Linked DNA regions of Phenylobacterium zucineum HLK1. The protein of the gene in region 1 interacts with the protein of each later gene in a pairwise test. Links are inferred from orthologs where the notes say so. Each region holds a gene or a part of one and is shown on either strand. Other genes may lie near its edges.

The links. The genes of interacting proteins can lie anywhere in the genome.
Region 2: the proteins of dnaE (region 1) and PHZ_RS17380 interact in binary tests that used the Escherichia coli proteins (3 or more experiments, as listed by UniProt). The link is inferred for Phenylobacterium zucineum HLK1 from one-to-one orthologs.

Annotation. Positions count from the first base shown.
Region 1 is NC_011144.1:1,989,600-1,997,787, forward strand. The notes cover bases 2,576-6,563. They hold dnaE (DNA polymerase III subunit alpha), read right to left. Parts: upstream 6,223-6,563; coding sequence 2,776-6,222; downstream 2,576-2,775. Other genes in these bases: PHZ_RS09800 (GNAT family N-acetyltransferase), read right to left, coding at 2,576-2,714; sidA (cell division inhibitor SidA), read right to left, coding at 6,251-6,349; PHZ_RS09815 (hypothetical protein), read left to right, coding at 6,480-6,563. Outside these bases: tsf (translation elongation factor Ts), read right to left, coding at 1-878; rpsB (30S ribosomal protein S2), read right to left, coding at 963-1,850; more of PHZ_RS09800, read right to left, coding at 2,025-2,575; more of PHZ_RS09815, read left to right, coding at 6,564-7,661; PHZ_RS09820 (ABC transporter ATP-binding protein), read right to left, coding at 7,668-8,188. UniProt on the Escherichia coli protein: DNA polymerase III is a complex, multichain enzyme responsible for most of the replicative synthesis in bacteria. This DNA polymerase also exhibits 3' to 5' exonuclease activity. The alpha chain is the DNA polymerase catalytic subunit.
Region 2 is NC_011144.1:3,560,120-3,567,146, reverse strand. The notes cover bases 2,324-5,150. They hold PHZ_RS17380 (aminotransferase), read right to left. Parts: upstream 4,410-5,150; coding sequence 3,237-4,409; downstream 2,324-3,236. Other genes in these bases: PHZ_RS22820 (hypothetical protein), read left to right, coding at 4,995-5,150; PHZ_RS17375 (GNAT family N-acetyltransferase), read left to right, coding at 4,462-4,914; PHZ_RS17385 (SDR family oxidoreductase), read left to right, coding at 2,380-3,165. In the rest of the region: PHZ_RS17395 (M20 family peptidase), read right to left, coding at 1-1,475; PHZ_RS17390 (extensin-like domain-containing protein), read left to right, coding at 1,574-2,299; more of PHZ_RS22820, read left to right, coding at 5,151-5,546; PAQR family membrane homeostasis protein TrhA, read right to left, coding at 5,429-6,109; translational GTPase TypA, read right to left, coding at 6,159-7,027. UniProt on the Escherichia coli protein: Shows aminotransferase activity with methionine and histidine as substrates, and to a lesser extent also with phenylalanine.

The DNA of each region.
Region 1 (8,188 bases):
ACGCCTTCGCCCAGGGCGAAGCGGACGAAGCCCTTCACCGACACCGGGCCGCCCGCCTGCTTGGCGGTCTCGGCGATCAGCTCCTCGATCGTCTGGTCCGGATTCATGACGAAGGGCTGCTTCAGGAGCACGACCTCTTCCTGCCACTTGCGGATCCGGCCCTCGACCATCTTCTCGGCGATCTCGCGGGGCTTGCCCGACTCCATCGCCGTCTGGGTCTGGATCTCGCGCTCCTTGGCCACGGCCTCGGGGTCGAGATCGCTGGAGTTGAGCGCCAGCGGCGGGGTCGGGGTGCCGGCCACGTGCATGGCGATCTTGCGACCCACGTCCTTCAGCACCGCCTGGTCGCCGGCGCCTTCCAGCGCGACGAGCACGCCGAGGCGGGCCACGCCTTCGCCCTGCACGTTGTGCAGGTAGAGGGCGACGGCGCCGTTCTCGACCCTCAGGCGCTCGCTGCGGCGCAGGCGCATGTTCTCGCCGATCGTGGCGATCAGGCCGGTGACCAGGTCGTTGACCACCTCGCCCTCGGCCGTCTTGGCCTCGTGCAGGGTCTCCAGCGCCTCGTGCACCAGGGCCGTCGCGGCGATGCGGCGAGCGGCGTCCTGGAACTTCTCGTTCTTGGCGACGAAGTCGGTCTCGGCGTTCAGCTCGATCAGCACGCCGGACTTGCCGTCGGCGCTCACGAGGCCCGCGACGAGGCCTTCAGCCGCGGCGCGATCGGACTTCTTGGCCGCCTTGGAGAGGCCCTTGGTGCGCAGCCAGTCGGCCGCAGCTTCCAGGTCGCCGTTGTTCTCCTGCAGGGCCTTCTTGCAGTCCATCATGCCCGCGTCGGTTTTTTCGCGCAGTTCCTTGACCAGCGCAGCGGTGATCTCCGCCATGGTGGGCTCCTTTGGTCTGAATCGGAACGAGCCCCCTCATGAGGGCTCGCCGTGAGAGTTTCGTGTCGGCAGGCCCCGAGGGGCTTAGCCGGCTTGTTCTTCGCTCGACGCTTCGGCCGGAGCGGCCTCGGCGGCCGGAGCAGCTTCAGCAGCCGGCGCGGCTTCAGCGGCCGGGGCCTCCTCGGCGGGAGCTTCCGGGGCCGGGGCTTCCGGCGCCAGCTCGCGGGCCAGCGTGGGCTCCACCGGAGCTTCCGAGGCGCCGAGGTCCACGCCCGAGGCCGCCTGGCCGGCGGCGAGGCCGTCGAGGATCGCGTCGGCCATCAGGTCGCAGTAGAGCTGGATGGCGCGGGCCGCGTCGTCGTTGCCCGGGATCGGATAGGTGATGCCGTCCGGATTGCAGTTCGTGTCCAGGATGGCGATCACCGGAATGTTCAGCTTCCGGGCTTCCTGGATGGCGATCGCTTCCTTGTTGGTGTCGATCACGAACATCAGGTCGGGAATGCCGCCCATGTCCTTGATGCCGCCCAGGCTCAGCTCGAGCTTGTCGCGCTCGCGGGTGAGCTGCAGCAGTTCCTTCTTCGAACGGCCCTGGCCCTCGCCGCCGAGAACCGATTCCAGCTCGCGCAGGCGGGCGATCGAGTTCGAGACGGTGCGCCAGTTGGTGAGCGTGCCGCCCAGCCAGCGGTGGTTCACGTAGTACTGGGCGCAGCGCTTGGCCGCCGTGGCGATCGGCTCCGAGGCCTGCCGCTTGGTGCCCACGAACAGGATGCGGCCGCCGCCGGCGGCGACTTCGCGGACCTTCACCAGCGCCTGGTGCAGCAGCGGGATCGACTGCGACAGGTCGATGATGTGGATGTTGGAGCGGGCGCCGAAGATGTACTTGTCCATCTTCGGGTTCCAGCGGTGCGTCTGGTGGCCGAAGTGGGCGCCGGCTTCCAGCAGCTGGCGCATGGAGAATTCAGGCAGAGCCATCGTCTGTATCGTCTCTTTCTTCCGGTTGAACCGCCGCAGGCAACCCTCCGAAGAGGACCGGAACGGACAAGGACGGGATGTCTCCCCGGCCAGGCCGCACGCCCGCGTGTGGAATGAGGCGCGGATGTAGGGGCTGCGCGCCGGAAATGCAAGCTTTCGCCGCCCGCCGGCCGGTCAGGCCGGGTCCAGGAAGACCACCTCCACCGCCCGCCGACGTCGCCAGCCCAGCCGTTCGTAGAGCGCGATCGCCGTGACGTTGTGGTCGTAGACGTGCAGGAAGGCTTTCTCGCCCCGGGCGACGATGGCCCGGGTGACCAGCCCCATCAGGCCGGCCGCATAGCCGCGCCCCCGGAAGTCGGGGTGGGTGCATACCGCGCTGACCTCGGTGTAGCCCGGCAGCCGCAGGCGCTCGCCCGCCATGGCCGCCAGCCGCCCCCCCTCCCGCACGCCGATGAAGTCGCCCAGGCGGTGCGTGCGGCTGAAGAACGGTCCGGGCCGGGTCAGCGTCGCCAGCTCCAGCATCTCGTCCGCGTCCTCGTCGCCCAGGCGGACGACCTCGAAGCCGACGGTCGGGAACGCCGGATTCTCGGCCACCATCTGGCTGATCGGATCGCCCGGCGTGATGCGGACCCCCTCCAGGGCCCGGGGCGGGTCGGCCTCGAACAGCGCGGCCGGCCCGGTTTCGCGGACGAGAGCCGCCAGCCGTGCGAGGCTCTCCTCCGAACGGTCGGCCGCCGCGGCGAACAGGCCGTACTCGGGCGCGAGCCGGCGCGCGCGATCGTCGCCCAGCGCGAGGCCGGCTTGGCGTGTGGACAGCGCGGCCCATGCGGCCCGGTCCAGCGGATGCTGAGAAGGGTCAGTCATCGGCGGACAATGCCGTCGCGGCCCCGGTCGGTCTGGCGGTTTCCGGACGCATCGCGGGCGCCTAGAGATCCTCGATGAACACCACGCCGGGGGCGGTCTTGAGCGCGCCGCGCACGGCCCCGTCCAGGGTGAAGCGGCCGGGCAGCTTCAGCTCCACCTCGCGCCCGCCGTCCAGCCCCGCCACCAGGATGACCTCGCCGCCCCGGGTGTTGGTCACCCCCTCCAGGCGGCGTTTCAGCGCTTCGATCTCGGCGCTGCGCGGGGCCACGTGGACGCGCAGGCCGGCGACCACGTTCTCGATGGCCTTCTCCACCGGCTCCACGTCGTCCCCGAAGAAGCGCACCTCGCCCTCGCTGGCCTTCGCCCTCACCTTCAGGACCACGGCCCTGCCGGGCTCCAGCAGGTCGCGGCACTTGCGCAGCGACTCGGGCGGGAACAGCACCTCGTACTCGCCGGTCGGATCCGAGAACGTCACGAAGGCGAACTTCTCGCCGGTGCGCGACGGGCGCTCCTGCTTGCGCCGGATGACCCCGGCCATCCGCAGGGCCTCGGCGCCGGCCACCGCCCGGGCGATCGCGTCGGTCAGCAGGTCCGTGCGCTTGCGGCGCAGCGCCTCGACCATGTCGTCCAGCGGGTGGCCCGACAGGTAGAAGCCCACCGCCGCCAGCTCCTCGTCCAGCCGCTCGGTCGGGGTCCAGGGCTCGGCCCGCGTCAGCCGCGGCCGGTGGCCGCCCGACAGGTCGTCGCCGAACAAGCTGACCTTGCCCTCGGCACGGTCCGCGGCCAGCGCCTGGCCGTGGCCCACCAGGGTGTCCGCCGACGCGAGCAGCTCGGCCCGGTTCGGATGGATGGCGTCGAAGGCCCCGGCCCGCGCCAGGGTCTCGAAGGTGCGCTTGTTGACCTGCTTGGGGTCGATGCGCTCGACGAAGTCGAAGATGTCGCGGAACGGCCCGCCCTCGCGGCGCACCTGAACCACATGCTCCATGGCCTGCAGGCCGACGTTGCGGATGGCGCCGAGGGCGTAGAGCACCTCGCCGTTCTCCACCTCGAAGTCAGCGCCGGAGCGGTTCACGCACGGCGGACGGATCTTCACGCCGAAGCGCTTGGCGTCCTGGTAGAACACCGAGAGCTTGTCCGTGTTGGCGATGTCGAGGCTCATCGAGGCGGCGAAGAACTCGACCGGCGCGTTCGCCTTCAGCCAGGCGGTCTGGTAGCTGACCACGGCGTAGGCCGCGGCGTGGGACTTGTTGAAGCCGTAACCGGCGAACTTGTCGACGAGGTCGAAGATGGCGCCCGACTGGGCCGCAGGCACGCCCTTGGCCTCGGCCCCGGAGACGAACCGCGCGCGCTGCGCCTCCATCTCCTCCTTCTTCTTCTTGCCCATGGCGCGCCGCAGCAGGTCGGCTTCGCCCAGGCTGTAGCCCGCCAGGATCTGGGCGATCTGCATCACCTGCTCCTGGTAGACGATGATGCCGTAGGTCTCCTTCAGCACCCCTTCCAGCAGGGGGTGAAGGGTGTCGATCGGCTTGCGGCCGAACTTGCAGTCCACGAACGCCGGGATGTTGTCCATCGGGCCCGGCCGGTACAGCGAGACGATGGCGGTCACGTCCTCAATGCTGGACGGCCGCAGCTGGCGCAGGGTGTCGCGCATCCCCTGCCCTTCGAGCTGGAAGACCCCGATGGTCTGGGCGTTGCTCATCAGCTCGTAGGTGGGCCCGTCGTCGAGCGGCAGGGCGTTCATGTCGACCGCCGCGCCGCGCTTCTCCAGGTGCTTCACCGCCCGGTCGATGACGGTCAGCGTCTTCAGGCCAAGGAAGTCGAACTTCACCAGGCCCGCGCTCTCGACCCACTTCATGTTGAACTGGGTGGCCGGCAGCTCCGAGCGGGGATCGCGGTACAGCGGCGTCAGCTGGGTCAGCGGCCGGTCGCCGATCACCACGCCGGCGGCGTGGGTCGAGGCGTTGCGGTAGAGGCCCTCCAGCTGCAGGGCGACGTCGAGCAGGCGCGCCACCGCCTCGTCGCGGGCGGCCTCCTCCTTCAGCCGCGGCTCGATGTCCAGGGCCTGGGCCAGGGTCACCGGATTGGCCGGGTTGGCCGGCACCATCTTGGCCAGGCGGTCCACCTGGCCCAGCGGCAGCTGCATCACCCGGCCGACATCGCGCAGCACGGCCCGCGCCTGCAGCGTGCCGAAGGTGATGATCTGGGCGACCTTGTCCCGGCCGTAGCGCTGCTGGACGTAGTTGATCACCTCCTCCCGCCGCTCCTGGCAGAAGTCGATGTCGAAGTCGGGCATCGAGACCCGCTCGGGATTCAGGAAGCGCTCGAACAGCAGGCCGTAGCGCAGCGGGTCGAGGTTGGTGATGGTCAGAGCGTAGGCGACCAGCGAGCCCGCGCCCGACCCCCGCCCCGGCCCCACCGGGATGCCGCGCGCCTTCGCCCACTTGATGAAGTCCGAGACGATCAGGAAGTAGCCCGGGAATCCCATCTGGGTGATGACCTGGATCTCGCGCTCCAGGCGGGCCTCGTACTCCTCGGCCGGGAAAGCGTTCGCCTGGCCCGCGGCCATGCGGGCCCTCAGCCCCTCGCGCGCCTGGTGCGCCAGCTCCTCGGCCTCGGATCGGCCCTCGTCGGTGAAGCTCGGCAGCAGCGGATCGCGCTTGTGCACCATGAAGGCGCACCGCCGCGCGATGTCGAGGGTGTTGTCGCAGGCCTCGGGCAGGTCGGCGAACAGCGCGCGCATGTCGGCCGGCGACTTGAACCAGTGCTCGGCGGTCACCCGCCGGCGCTCGTCCTGGCCCACGAAGCTGCCGTCGGCGATGCACAGCAGCGCGTCGTGCGCCTGGTGCATCTGCGGGTTCTTGAAATAGACGTCGTTGGTGGCGACGAGCGGAACGTCCTCGTCGTAAGCGAAGGCCACCAGTTCGCCCTCGGCGGCGGCTTCGGCGGGCAGGCCGTGGCGCTGCAGCTCGACGTAGAAGCGACTGCCGAACGCCCGCTTCATCTCGGCCAGGGCCGCCCGGCCCTCCTTGACCTTCCCGGCGGCGAACAGGTGGTCCACGGGGCCGTCGGGGCCGCCCGACAGCAGGATCAGGCCCTCGGACCGCTCGACCACCTTGGTCCAGGGAACGTGCGGCTCTTCCGAGGCGTCCACGTCCAGATAGGCCGCCGAGGACAGTTCGCAGAGGTTGAGATAGCCCTGCTCGCTCTGCGCCAGCAGCATGATCGTCGGCGTCTTGGCCCAGCGTTCGGGCGGGCGGTCGCCGATGCCGCTGACCGGCAGGGCGCAGCCGATGATCGGCTGGACGCCGGATCCCTTGGTGGCGACCGAGAACTCCAGCGCGCCGAACAGATTGGCCCGGTCGGCGAGCGCGACGGCGGGCATGCCCCACGCCTTGGCCAGGTCGCCGATCTTGTCGGCCTTGATCGCGCCTTCCAGCAACGAGTAGGCGGAGCGGACGCGGAGGTGGACGAAGCCTGCGTCAGCCGTGGCCGGGCCCTCTCCGCTCAAGCTCGCCGCCTCCCCCATCCGCATGGCGTCAGCCCATCTGGGACGCCACGACGCACACCATCCAGACAAAGCTGGCCACCGACATAAACGCCAGCGATTCCCGGGCGAGACGAACCATCTGCGGCATCCTTCCTGTGGGCGTCCCTGTGGAAAAGCCGAGGGACAACCGTTGCGTTCCTTGTTCGTTCTTATTCGCCTTTTGTTCTCGTCGTCAAGCCTGCTATAGCTGGGCCGTGGACAATGGGGATGTGCGGACCATGAGGACATTTGCAGCGGCCATCGCCCTGGCCTTCTCCTGCAGCGCCGCGACGGCGGCGACCGAAGCCGACGTGCGGCTGTTCCAGCTCGAGGCCACGGCCCCGGCGGATTGCGCCGCGCCCGCCGCCGGGCAGGGACAGCCGATCGAAGTCCCGGACACCCTCGACCCCGACGCCCAAGCCGCCCTCGCCGCCGGGGTCTTCCTCGCGCTGCACGACCCCTCCGGCGCCGGAACGTGGCCGATGGCGGACATCGGCGCGGCGGGTCCGTGCCGGCTCGCCCGCTTCGAAGCCGACGGCGTCGTCTGGACGATCTCGGGCGCTGACGGGCGAGCGCCACCGAGATGGATGCAGGCTCCGGGGCGCGAAGGCGTGTTCTACGTCGCCCGCGGCCCGGCCCTTCCGGACGCCCTCGCCTGGAGCCGGACCCGTCAAGGGCTGCCGCCGAGTACGCAGCCGCCCGCCTACTACCTGGCCGGGACCACGGCCGGCGAGCACTACGTCTTCCGGATCTACGATTCCTTGCCCGACACCCGCCGGCTCGCCGACGACCTTTCGGCCCTCCTCGAGACCCAGGCGCCGCCGCTGGCGGTGCTGGCCGCCGGCGACGCCGTGACCCTGTTCCGGGAAACGACCTCCGGCGTTTACGCGGAGATCTTCCGCCCCGGCGCGATCACGCCGGACCGGCCGGCCAAGCTCTACGGCGCCGACGGGCGGTTCTTCTCCGGCGGCTTCGGCGAGGACTGGCGCCTACGGGGTTCCGGTTTCGTCTGTCCCGCCGCGTTCGGGGCGTTCGAGCGGGCCTACGGGGCGATCCTCAATCCGTCCGAAGAGGCGATGGACGTGAGCTGCGGCTACGCGACGGAGGAGAGCTTCATCACCATCTTCGTCTCGCGCGCGCCCGACGTCCGCGGCGACAAGGCCTACTTCGCCAGCGTGATCTCCGACGCAGAGGGGGCGCTGGAACAGCCACGGAAGCTGAAGGACCCGCCCACCGGCCGGAAGTGGCCGATCCAGGCCGGCCGCGCGTGGGTCGACAAGGCCGGCCTGATGCAGGAGGTGATGCTGATGCGGCGTGGCGAGCACATCGTCGAGTTGCGGGGAACCTACATCCTCGACGACGTGCAGGCCGCGGGCGAGACGCTGATCAAGCTGATCGAGCTGCTGCCGCCTCCGAGCTGAGCGCGCCTAAGGCTTGGTCCACGGCTCCAGGTGGCCGTCCTTGAGCGTCAGCACCCGGTCCATGTGGCCGGCGAGCTCGAGGTTGTGAGTGGCGACCAAGGCGGCGACGCCCTGGCTGCGGGCAAGCCCGTAGAGGTTCTCGAACACCCCTTCGGAGGTCTTGGGGTCGAGGTTGCCGGTGGGCTCGTCGGCCAGCAGGATGCGCGGGGCGTTGGCCAGCGCCCGGGCCACGGCCACCCGCTGCTGCTCGCCGCCTGAGAGCTGGGCCGGCTGGTGGTGGACCCGGTCGGTCAGGCCCAACTCCCCCAGCAGCACCGCCGCCCGCGCCTGGGCGGCCTTGCGGCTCTTGCCGGCGATCATCTGCGGCAGGGCCACGTTGTCCAGCGCCGAGAACTCGGGCAGCAGGTGGTGGAACTGATAGACGAACCCGATGGTCGCCAGGCGCACGCGCGTGCGCTCGGCCTCGGCCAGGTTCGAGCAGTCGCGGCCAAGGACGGTGATCCGCCCCGCGTCCGGATGCTCCAGCA
Region 2 (7,027 bases), 1.6 Mb from region 1 along the record:
CAGCCGGCCGCCGTGGCGATCAGCCGGGCGTAGAACTGCACCATGGCCTCGAGGTTCTTCAGGCTCAGGTGCTCGTTCGTGCCGTGGATCATCTGGATGTCCGACATCGCGAACTCGACCGGCTGGAAGCGGTAGACGTCCTTGGCCACCGGATGCATCCAGCGGCTGTCGGTGGCGGCGGTGACGAGGCTGGGGGCGACCGGCGCGCCGGTGACGTCGCGGGCGACGGCCGCGAGGGTCTTCCATGCCCAGGAGTCCGTGGACGACACCGGCGAGGGCTCGCCGGGCGTCGCATTCCAGGCCAGCGTGACGGGCAGGTCGCCCACCGCCGCCTTCGCCTTCGCCATGACGCTCGCCGAACTGTCGCCGGGCGCGATGCGGTAGTTGATCCAGGCCGTGGCGTCCTGCGGCAGGACGTTCTCCTTGGGACTGCCCTTCAGCATGGTCGGGGCGATGGTGGTGTGCAGCAGGGCCGCGCCCGCGGGCGTCGCGCCGACCTGCCGGGTCAGCAGCGGGCCGAACAGCCACTCGTTGGCCACCGCCATCCGCACCGCGAACGGCGCGTCGGGCGCGACCGTCTTCAGCATGTCGGCGCCCGGCCCGCGGAAGGCGAGCGGGAAGGGGGCCTCGACGATGGCCGTGATCGCCTTGGCCAGGGTCGCCACCCCGCCGGCGTCCGGCGGCGGGGCCGAGGAGTGGCCGCCGGTTGCGCGGGCGGTGACCTTCAGGGTGCCGTAGCCCTTCTCGGCCGTGCCGATCACGGCCAGCCGCCCACCGGTGATCGGGTTGTCCGAGAGCACGACGAGCCCTTCGTCGAGGACGAATTCGGCCTTCACGCCGCGGGCCTGCAGCAGGCGGGCGGCGGCCTGGGCGCCCGAGCCCAGCACCTCCTCGTCGCCGCCCGACAGGAGGATGACGGTGCGCTTCGGCTTGAACCCCTGGCCGGCGAGGATCTCGATCGCCTCGAAGAGGCCGATCAGCGAGCCCTTGTCGTCGATCGCCCCCCGGCCCCAGACCGCGTCCTCGGCGATGACGCCGGCGAAGGGCGGGTGCTTCCAGTCCGCCTCGGTCCCGGCGGTGACCGGCACCACGTCCTGGTGCGCCATCAGGATGATCGGGGCCAGCGACGGGTCGGTCCCGGCCCAGGTGTAGATCAGCGTCTGGGCGTCCACGACCTCGCGGGTCATGGCGCCGTGGGCGGCGGGATAGGCCGCCTGCAGCAGGGCGTGCAGCCGGTCCCACTCGGCGGGCTGGTCCTCGGCCCTGTCCTGGTGGCGCACGGTGGGGATCTGGATCGCGGCGCTCAGGCGCTGGGCGGCGCGGGCGACGTCCACCGGCACGGGCCCCGCCAGCACCACGTCCGACGTGTCCGCCCCCGCCGGCGCCTCGTAGGTCAACGTCCGCACCACCACTACGGCCGCCAGCCCCAGCGCCACGGCGAGCAGGCCGAGCGCGATCCGCCCCAGGATACGCATGTGAGGTCCCTCCCGACTGGCCCGAAGCTTGGCCGCTGGCCTCCTGAACCGCAAGCGCCGGCGCCCGTTGGGACCTCGTGCGGCTGCGTTTCCCCAGTTTGAAGCCCGTCCCGCCCGAGGCGCTGGCGCTCTCCGCCCTCTGGGCGACCCTGCTCGACTGGACGTTCGCGGGACTGCTGCTGCTGATCGCCGTCGACCGCTGGGCTCCGCCGGAGGACCTGCCCTGGAAGCCGCTGCGCCTGGACCAGCCGGTGGGCCTCGCCACTCAGGTGAAGTTCGCCCGCGCCGCCGCCGATCCGGAGCTGTGCCGCAAGGTGCTGTCGGAGGGCGAGGTCGCCTTCGTCGAGGAGCCGGACCGCGACCTGGGCGAATGCGCCACGCGGAACACGGTGCGAATCCGCGACGGGGCGGCCGCGCCGCTCAGCCCGGCGGCGCCGGTGGTCACCTGCCCGGTGGCGCTGGGCTACGCCTTCTGGAGCCGGCACGTCCTGCAGCCCGCCGCACGCCAGGAGCTGGGCCAGCCGATCGCGCGGGTGGAGCACTACGGGACCTACGCCTGCCGGAACGTCTATGGCCGGAGCGAGGGCCGGCGCAGCGAGCACGCTTTCGCCAACGCGCTTGACGTGGCCGCCTTCCGCACGGCCTCGGGCGAGCAGGTCAGCGTCCTGCGCGACTTCCGCTCGGAGGGGCCCCGGGGCCGCTTCCTGCGGCGGGTCCGCGACGGAGCCTGCCCATGGTTCCGGGCGGTGCTGAGCCCCGACTATAACGCCGCCCACCGCGACCACCTGCACCTGGACTTCGGCCGCTACGCCGTCTGCCGCTGAGCGCTTGACCGGGCGGCAGGGCCCGTCGCAAATGGCGGCCGAGTCAAACAACTGTTTGGGAGAGCGCCGTGAGCGAGACGATGGACAAACTGAAGGTCGGCGCGGGCGGTCTGTTCGACCTGACGGGCAAGGTGGCGGTGATCACCGGATCGTCGCGCGGCATCGGCCGGGCCATCGCCGAGCGCATGGCCGAGCAGGGCGCCAAGGTGGTGATCTCGTCCCGCAAGGCCGGCCCCTGCGAGGAGGTCGCCGAAGCCATCAACGCCGCGCGTCCGGGCCACGCCATCGCCGTGCCGGCCAACATCTCCTCGAAGGAGGACCTTCAGCGGCTGGTGGACGAGACCCGCAAGGCCTTCGGCAAGATCGACATCCTGGTCTGCAACGCCGCCTCGAACCCGTTCTACGGCAGCCAGCTCGACATCACGGACGATGCGTTCCGGAAGATCCTCGAGAACAACATCATCGCGAACAACTGGCTGGTGGGCATGGTCGCGCCCGAGATGCGCGAGCGGAAGGACGGCGCGATCATCATCGTCTCGTCCATCGGCGGTCTGCGCGGCTCGACGGTGATCGGCGCCTACTGCATCTCCAAGGCGGCCGACATGCAGCTCGCCCGCAACCTCGCCCAGGAGCTGGGACCGGACAATATCCGGGTGAACTGCATCGCGCCGGGCCTGGTGAAGACCGACTTCGCCCGCGCCCTGTGGGACACGCCCGAGGGCGAGAAGCGCGCCAGTTCGGGCACGCCGCTGCGCCGCCTGGGCGAGCCCGACGACCTGGCGGGCGCGGCTATCTACCTGGCCTCGCGCGCCGGCGCCTGGACGACCGGTCAGACGATCGTCGTCGACGGCGGCACGACCTGCTGAGTTGATGGTAGAGGGGCGGGCCAAGCGCACTGCAGAACCCTCGTCCCTCCCATCATTCGCTCAGCGCTCCATCAGCCGGCCTTCGCACGCGAGAGCTCGCGCGCGCGGGCCAGCCGCCTTACGCCCTCGTCCAGAACGGCGTCGGCCTTGGCGAAGCACAGCCGCATGATGTGGGTCACCGGCGCCACCTCGTAGAAGGCCGAGACCGGAATGGCGGCGACGCCCGCCTCATGGACCGCGCGAAGGCAGAAGGCGCGGTCGCCCTCGGCCACCCCCGAGGCGGCCAGGTCCACGTTAAGGAAATAGGTGCCCTGGCTGGGGAGGACGGCGAAGCCCTCGCGCCGCAGACCCCCGGCCAGCCGGTCGCGGGAGGCTTCGAGCTGCCGCGGCATGGCCTCGAACCAGTCGCCGGAATTGTCCAGGCCCCAGGCCACCGCCGCCTGCAGGTTGGGCGCGGTGGTGAAGGTCAGGAACTGGTGCGCGCGGGCCAGGCTGTGGGTGAGCGCCGGTGCGGCGCACAGGAACCCCACCTTCCAGCCGGTGAGGCCGAACATCTTGCCCGCCGAGCCGATCTTCACCGTGCGCTCGCGCATGCCGGGAAAGGCGATCAGCGGCCGGTGGCGGGCGGCGCCGAACACCACCTGCTCCCACACTTCGTCGCAGATGACCGTGGCGTCGAAGCGCGCGCAGAACTCGGCCAGCAGCGCCAGGTCCTCCTCGGGAAAGACCACGCCGGCCGGATTGATCGGATTGTTCAGCACAACGAAGCGGGTGCGGTCCGAGAACGTCGCCTCCAGCATGGCCCGGTCGAAGCGCCAGTGCGGCGGGGCGAGGCGCACGAGACGGGGGATGCCGCCCGCCAGCCGGATCATCGGCAGGTAGCTGTCGTACAGCGGCTGGAACAGCACCACCTCGTCGCCGGGCCGGATCAGCGCCAGGAAGGCGGCGGTCAGCGCCTCGGTCGCGCCCGAGGTGATGGTGACCTCGGCCTCCCAGTCGAGGTCGAGGCCCTGCGTGCGGGCATAGTGCGCGGCCACCGCGCGCCGCAGGTCCGGCAGGCCGCGCATGGGCGGATACTGGTTGTAGCCGTTCAGCACTGCGTCCGCGGCCTTCGCGCGGACGGCTTCGGGGCCGGGATCGTCGGGGAAGCCCTGGCCGAGGTTGATCGCGCCCAGGTCGCGCGCCAGGCCCGACATCTCCTCGAAGACGGTGGTGGGCAGGTTGGAGAAAATCGGATTGGCCATCACATCAACCTTGGCCCCAGAGTCGGGCCAGCGCCACCATCCGGAGGGTTCCATGGAGATCGTCGAGTTCGAGCCCCGCTACGCCGAGGCCTTCCGCACCCTCAACGAGGCCTGGATTTCGCGGCACTTCACCCTTGAGGCCAAGGACCGCGAGGTGCTGGAGGATCCCCAGGGCAAGATCATCGACCCGGGGGGGCGGATCTTCATCGCGCTGCAGGACGGTCGGCCCGTCGGCTGCGTGGCCCTGATCCGCATGGCCGACGGCGGCTACGAGGTGGCCAAGATGACGGTGTCGGAGGCGGCGCGACGCTCGGGCCTGGGCCGCCGGCTGATGGAGCGCTGCATCGAGGCCGGGCGGGAAGCGGGTGCGCCGCGGCTCTATCTGGAGACGAACTCGGGGCTGGCGCCGGCGCTCGGCCTCTACCGCGCCATGGGCTTCCGCGACCTGGCCCCGACCGACACCGAGTACGCCCGCTGCGACGTGTGGATGGAGCGGCCGCTCTGACGCCCCGAATCTCCCGGCAGAGAGTTGTTGCGAACGATTCTCAATAGCACTACCGTCGGCTCCCAACGCAGGAGTCGGCCATGTGCGATCAGGACCTGTCGCTATTCCTGTCCCTGTTCCGGGGCGAGCGCCTGCTGGTCGGGGCGATCCGCCGGCTGGCGCTGGGGACCGGTTGTCCCGGCGCGGTGGCGCAGTTCGAGTTCGTCTGCGGCTGGACGGGGCAGGAGGCCTGCCGGACGCTGGAGGTGTTCCTGCAGCAGCTCGCCCTGCACGGCCGGCGACGCCTCACGGTCTCGAGGCCGGGCGACCCGGCGGTGACGCGGGACGAGCGGGCGATGCTGGACGTGTTCGCCTTCGCCCAGGCCGAAGCCTACGACGCCATGGACGCCAGGCTGTCGGACCTGCTGGACGCGGTCCCGCCGGCCTCGCTGGGGGCCGCGGCCTGCATCGTGGCCCAGGTGCTGGCGATGAACGGCTGCTTCGTCGAGGCCGAGGTCGAGGGCGAGATCGGGGCTCAGTGCTGGGCGGCCAGCACCACCCCCAGCAGCACCGCCGCCCAGTGCGCGCCGGCCGCGGCCACGACGTGGCCGTGCCAGATGGCCCGCGAGAACTTCAGCCGCTTGTTCACGTAGAAGATCACGCCGGTCGAATAGAGGACCCCGCCCGTCACCAGCAGGACGAAGGCGTACCAGGCCAGGCTGTCGATGATCGGCTTCAGGGCGATGACCACCAGCCAGCCGAGCGCCAGGTAGACGCCCACCCAGAACTTCCGGTCCAGGCCCTTCAGGAACAGCTTGCCGAGCGCGCCGAGGGTGGCGATCGACCAGACGGCGGCGGTCATGCCCCAGCCCCAGGCGCCGGGAAGGCCGAGGGTGAAGGGCGTGTAGGAGCCGGCGATCATCAGGAAGATCCCGGCGTGGTCCAGCCGCCGCAGGGTCGGGCGGTGCTGGGGCCTGGCGAAGTTGTAGGCCGTGGAGAAGGCCAGCATGGCGATGATGCCGGCGGCGTAGATCGAGACGCCCACGACCTTGCTGATCGAGCCGGCCTGCACCGCCAGCGTCAGCAGCACGATCCCCCCCACCAGCGCCAGCGTCAGCCCGACCACATGCACCACCAAGTCCGCGCATTTGGCGGCGGGGGTCGGGTAGTGGCGGGGCGGCTTGGCGTGCGCGGCGGCTGGGGCGGGAAGCGTCATCTCGGAGACTCCATACGCTTCCCAAGTGTCACGGGTGTGGCGCCGGCGTCTACTCTTCCCTGACGCGCTTCTTGCGGAAGGAGGGGTTCAGCACCTCCTTGCGCAGGCGGATCGATTTCGGCGTCACTTCGACCAGCTCGTCCTCCTCGATGTAGGCGATGGCCTGTTCGAGGGTGAGGCGCCGCGGCGGGGTCAGGCGCACGGCCTCGTCCTTGCCCGAGGCGCGGACGTTGGTCAGCTGCTTGCCCTTGATCGGATTGACGTCGAGGTCGTCCGAGCGGGAGTTCTCGCCGATGATCATGCCCTGGTAGGTCTTCTCGCCGGCGCCGACGAACATCACGCCGCGTTCCTCGAGGTTCCACAGGGCGTAGGCGGCGGTCTCGCCGTCGGAGTTGGACACCAGCACGCCCTTCGGACGGCCCTCGATGGCGCCCTTGTGCGGCTCGTAGTGGCTGAACACGCGGTTCAGCACCCCCGAGCCGCGGGTGTCGGTCAGGAACTCGCCCTGGTAGCCGATCAGCGAGCGCGACGGGCACATCAGCTGGATGCGCGTCTTGCCGGCGCCCGAGGGGCCCATGTCCTTCAGCTCGGCCTTCCGGGCCGACAGCTTCTCGATGACGATGCCGGTGTACTCGTCGTCCACGTCGATGACGACGTCCTCGATGGGCTCCAGCCGCTCGCCGTTCTCGCCGGTCTGGTAGACCACCCGCGGGCGGGAGATGGAGAGCTCGAAGCCCTCGCGGCGCATGTTCTCGATCAGCACGCCCAGCTGCAGTTCGCCGCGGCCGGCGACTTCGTAGGCGTCGGCGCCGGGGGTCTCGGACACCCGGATGGCGACGTTGGCCTCGGCCTCCTTCAGCAGGCGGTCGCGGATCACGCGGCTCTGCACCTTGTCGCCTTCGCGGCCCGCCAGCGGGC